Regions from separate parts of the Mesorhizobium argentiipisi genome, predicted to be linked through region 2. Evidence: riboswitches for the same ligand, from Rfam matches in the RefSeq annotation. Region 2 holds a riboswitch; the other holds the start of a gene.

Region 1 (2,447 bases), on a different contig from region 2:
GTTCCAAAAGCACGCCGTCGCCCGAGCCGACGTCGAGGACGCGCGAACTGGGCGGGATGAGATCGGTGACGACTTCGAGGTCGACACGCTGGGCGCGATTGACGCTCACGGCTTCGCCTCCTGCATGACGCATGATACCGGCCCGAAAAGTGTGCAATTTTTTGCGTTCGCCGACCTTCGGTTCGGGGTCATGCGCTAAGCCCCCTGGCGCGGGCGGCGGAGGCGATGAAGCCGTTGATGGCCGCGAACAGCTCCGGCTCGTCGAGCAGAAAGGCGTCGTGGCCGCGGTCGGTCTCGATCTCGACGAAGGAGACGGAAGCGCCCGCCGCGTTCAAGGCATGCACGATCGAGCGGCTCTCCTCGGTCGGAAACAGCCAGTCGCTGGTGAAGGAAACCAGGCAAAAGCGCGTCTTGGTACCGGCGAAGGCGTCGGCGAGGCGCCCGCCGTGATCTGCGGCAAGGTCGAAATAATCCATCGCGCGGGTCAGATAGAGGTAGGAATTGGCGTCGAAGCGGTCGACGAAAGTCATGCCCTGGTGGCGCAGATAGCTCTCGATCTGGAAATCGGCGTCGAAGCCGAAAGTCAGCGCCTCGCGGTCCTGCAAATTGCGGCCGAACTTGCGGTGGAGTGCTGCTTCCGAAAGATAGGTGATGTGGGCGGCCATACGCGCGACGGCGAGCCCCTTTTCCGGCCGCTTGCCGAAATCGAGATATTTGCCGCCATGCCAGTCGGGATCAGCCATGACGGCCTGCCGGCCGACCTCATGGAAGGCGATGTTCTGCGAGGAATGGCGGGCGCCAGTAGCGATCGGCAGGGCGCAGAACACGCGCTCCGGATAGCTTGCGGCCCATTCCAGCACCTGCATGCCGCCCATCGAGCCGCCAAGCACGCAAAACAGCTTCTCGATGCCGAAATGGTCGATGAGCATCGCCTGCGCGCGCACCATGTCGCGGATGGTGATGATCGGCAGGTCGAGCCCGTAGGGCTTGCCGGTCGCCGGGTTGGTCGAGGCCGGGCCGGTCGAGCCGAGGCAGCCGCCGACGACGTTGGAGCAGATGACGAAGAAACGGTTGGTGTCGATGATCTTGCCAGGGCCGATCAGCACCTCCCACCAGCCCGGCTTGCCGGTCACCGGATTGGTGTTGGCGACGTGCTGGTCGCCGGTCAGCGCATGGCAGACGAGGATGGCATTGGAGCGCGCGTCGTTGAGCGTGCCGTAGGTCTGGTAAGCGATCTGGAAAGGCGAGAGCAGCGTGCCGGCATCGAGCTTCAGCGGCTTGTCGGGGCCGAACTGCAGCACCGGGCTCGACGGATGGTCGACCTCGTCCTTGGTTCTTGCAGCGCGCTGAGCGGCCATGTCCGTCCTCATCCTGTGTCGCAACGGTCTCGTCCCGATGCGGTGTCCGGCCGGCGGCGGACAACAAAAAACCGGCATTGCCGTCGCAAAGCCGGTTACAGGTTGCAAACGGCCCTTTAGCGAGTTGTTTAACGTGGCTGCAAGCCGACCGGCCAAATCACCACGGAAGTCTGGCAGCCCTTCTAGGACCAGCGCTGCGCTTCGTCAACGGGTAGCCTCTCTCGGGTAGCCTCTCTCGCAGGCGCCGGCACTCGACATTCCAGCCCGTGGCCTGTATTTCCGCTGCGGCCTTGAAGGCCTTTCGACGGATTTGTGACATGAAGCAGGATCAGCCCCGTCCGACGCCCCGCGCGGGCATCATGGACATCGAGGCCTACGTGCCGGGAAAAAGCACCGCGCCGGCCGGCGTGACGAAAGTCTACAAGCTGTCGTCGAACGAAAACCCGCTCGGGCCCTCGCCGAAGGCGATCGAGGCCGCGCGCGAGGTGGCGGCTAAGCTCGATGTCTATCCGGACGGCTCCGCCCGCCGGCTGCGCGAGGCGATCGCCGAAGTGCATGGGCTGAACCCGGCCAACATCATCTGCTCCAACGGCTCCGACGAGATCCTTGGTCTTTTGGCGCAGACCTATCTCGCGCCGGGCGACGAGGCCGTTTTCACTGAACACGCCTTCATGGTCTACAAGATCTACATCCAGGCGGCCGGCGCCAAGCCGGTGGCGGTCAAGGAAACCGACGAGCGCGCCGATATCGATACGATCCTTGCCGCGGTCACGCCGGCGACGCGGATCGTGTTCCTCGCCAACCCTAACAATCCGACCGGCACCTACGTGCCGTTCCAGGAAGTGCGCCGGCTGCACGCGGCATTGCCGAAGAACGTGCTCCTGGTGCTCGACGCCGCCTATGCCGAATATGTGCGGCGCAACGACTACGAGGCCGGCATTGAGCTGGCGGGCAGCTCCGAAAACGTGGTGATGACCCGCACCTTCTCCAAGCTCGGACTCGGCGGCGCGCGCATCGGCTGGATGTATGGGCCGGCGCACATCGTCGATGCGATCAACCGCGTGCGCGGCCCCTTCAACGTCAACGCGA
Region 2 (2,447 bases):
ATCGGTGCCGTAAAGCGCCTGCGGGCGTTTCAGCATGTGCTCGTAGACCAGGCGGCCGACGATCTGGCCGTGATCGAGGATAAAAGGCACCTCGTGGCTGCGCACTTCGAGCACCGCGCGGCTGCCGCTGCCGCCGGCGGCGGAGTGGCCGAAGCCCGGATCGAAGAAGCCGGCATAGTGAACGCGAAACTCGCCGACCAGCGGATCGAACGGCGTCATCTCGGCGGCGTAGAGCGGTGGCACATGCACCGCTTCGCGTGAGACCAGGATGTAGAATTCGTCGGGATCGAGCACCAGTTCGCCGGCGCCGCTCTTGTAGATCGGCTCCCAGAAATCGACGACATCCTGGGCGGCGCGCTTGTCGACGTCGATCAGGCCGGTGTGGTGCTTGCCGCGGTAGCCGACGAGGCCGTCCTTGTCGCCGTCGAGATCGATCGACAGCGCGATGCCGCCGCCGGAAATGTTGGGTGGCTCGGTGGCGACCAGCATCTCGGCGCGGTGAAGGTCGCGCAGCTCGCTTTCCGACAGCACCGCATTGCCGGTGCGGAAGCGGATCTGCGACAGGCGCGAGCCGGCGCGCACGACGATCGGGAAGGTGCGCGGGCTGACCTCGAGATAGAGTGGCCCGTGATAGCCGGCGGCGATCTTGTCGAACTCGTGGCCGCGATCGGTCATCACCCGGGTGAAAATGTCGAGACGCCCGGTTGAGCTCTTCGGATTGGCCGAGGCCGACACGTTCGAAGGCAGCGCCAGGCTTTCGAGCAGCGGCACGATGTAGACGCAGCCTGTTTCCAGCACCGCCCCCTCGGCGAGGCCGATCTCATGCAGCTTCAACCGGTCGAGCTTGTCGGCGACCAGATGATCAGGCCCCGGCAGAAAGGAAGCGCGCACGCGAAACGCCTTGTCGCCGAGCCTCAGATCAAGGCTGGCCGGCTGTATCTGGTCCGAGTCCAGCGCGCGCGGCGACTTCAGCGCGCCGGATTGAAACAGCGCCGCGATGTTCTGATCCGGAAGAATGCCTGTCTGCCGCAAAGGCTGGCTCCGTTCACAAGGCCGGGCGAGGATCTAAGCAGGCTCTTGCCGCCCGGCTGGTACAAACCTCTTAATGAAGCCGGCAATTGACGCAAGCGCGGCGCGGGTCTAAAGGGTCGTTATCCCGTGGTGATTTGGCCGGTCGGCTTGCAGCCACGTTAAACAAGTCGCTAAAGGACCGTCGAGCCGCAAGGCTATATGGACCGGTTGCGACTTCGCGGCCGGTTTTTTTGTGTCTGGAAGCAGGGCTATGAGCACCAAGAAGCGCAACTGGAAACCTCAGACGGCACTCGTGCACGGCGGAACATTGCGTTCCGGCTTCGGCGAGACCTCCGAGGCGATGTACCTCACCCAAGGCTATGTCTATGAGACGGCACAGGCGGCGGAGGCCCGCTTCAAGGGCGAGGAGCCGGGTTTCATCTATTCGCGCTACGCCAACCCGACCGTCGACATGTTCGAAAAGCGCATGTGCGCTCTGGAAGACGCCGAGGATGCCCGCGCCACTGCCTCCGGCATGGCCGCCGTTTCTGCCGCCCTGCTCTGCAGCGTCAAGGCCGGCGATCACATCGTTGCGGCGCGCGCGTTGTTCGGTTCCTGTCGCTGGGTGGTCGAGACGCTGGCGCCGCGCTACGGCATCCAGGCGACGCTGGTCGACGGCACCGACATCGCCAATTGGGAAAAGGCGGTAAGGCCGAACACCAAGCTGTTCTTCCTGGAAAGCCCGACCAACCCGACGCTGGAGGTGGTCGACATCGCCGCCGTCGCCAAGCTCGCCAATTCGATCGGCGCGCGGGTGATCGTCGACAATGTCTTCGCCACGCCGCTGCAGCAGAAGCCCTTGCTGCTCGGCGCCCATATCGTCGTCTATTCGGCGACCAAGCATATAGACGGCCAGGGCCGCTGCCTGGGCGGCGTCATCCTGTCTGACAAGAAGTGGATCGACGAGAACCTTCACGACTATTTCCGCCACACCGGCCCGAGCCTGTCGCCCTTCAACGCCTGGACGCTGCTCAAAGGCCTGGAGACGCTGCCGCTGCGCGTGCGCCAGCAGACGGAGAGCGCCGGCAAGATCGCCGATTTCCTTGCCGAACGGCCGGAAATCGCCCGCGTCATCTATCCGGGCCGGGCCGATCACCCGCAGGCGGATGTCGTCAAGAAGCAGATGTCGGGCGGCTCGACATTGATCTGCCTCGACGTCAAGGGCGGCAAGCAGGCGGCGTTCGCCTTCCAGAACGCGCTCGACATCGTGCTGATCTCCAACAATCTCGGCGACGCCAAGAGCCTGATCACCCATCCGGCGACGACGACGCACAAGAACCTGAGCGACGAGGCGCGCGCCGAGCTCGGCATCGGGCCCGGCACGCTCAGGCTCTCCGTTGGTCTGGAGGACACCGACGATCTGCTGGAAGACATCG

What was found. Region 2 has a riboswitch for S-adenosylmethionine ahead of O7A05_RS29400 (O-succinylhomoserine sulfhydrylase). Riboswitches for the same ligand answer to the same signal wherever they lie in the genome.
Region 1: it holds a riboswitch for S-adenosylmethionine, as region 2 does, so the genes downstream of both, metX (homoserine O-acetyltransferase MetX) here and O7A05_RS29400 (O-succinylhomoserine sulfhydrylase) in region 2, are expected to answer to the same signal.

What each region holds. Positions count from the first base shown of each region.
Region 1 is NZ_JAPYKO010000014.1:91,549-93,995, reverse strand. Features, by position in the region: gene metW (methionine biosynthesis protein MetW) at 1-109, opposite strand, end outside; gene metX (homoserine O-acetyltransferase MetX) at 189-1,358, opposite strand; SAM riboswitch at 1,455-1,532, opposite strand; gene hisC (histidinol-phosphate transaminase) at 1,676-2,447, shown strand, end outside.
Region 2 is NZ_JAPYKO010000033.1:18,837-21,283, forward strand. Features, by position in the region: gene O7A05_RS29395 (2'-deoxycytidine 5'-triphosphate deaminase) at 1-1,032, opposite strand, end outside; SAM riboswitch at 1,149-1,226, shown strand; gene O7A05_RS29400 (O-succinylhomoserine sulfhydrylase) at 1,283-2,447, shown strand, end outside.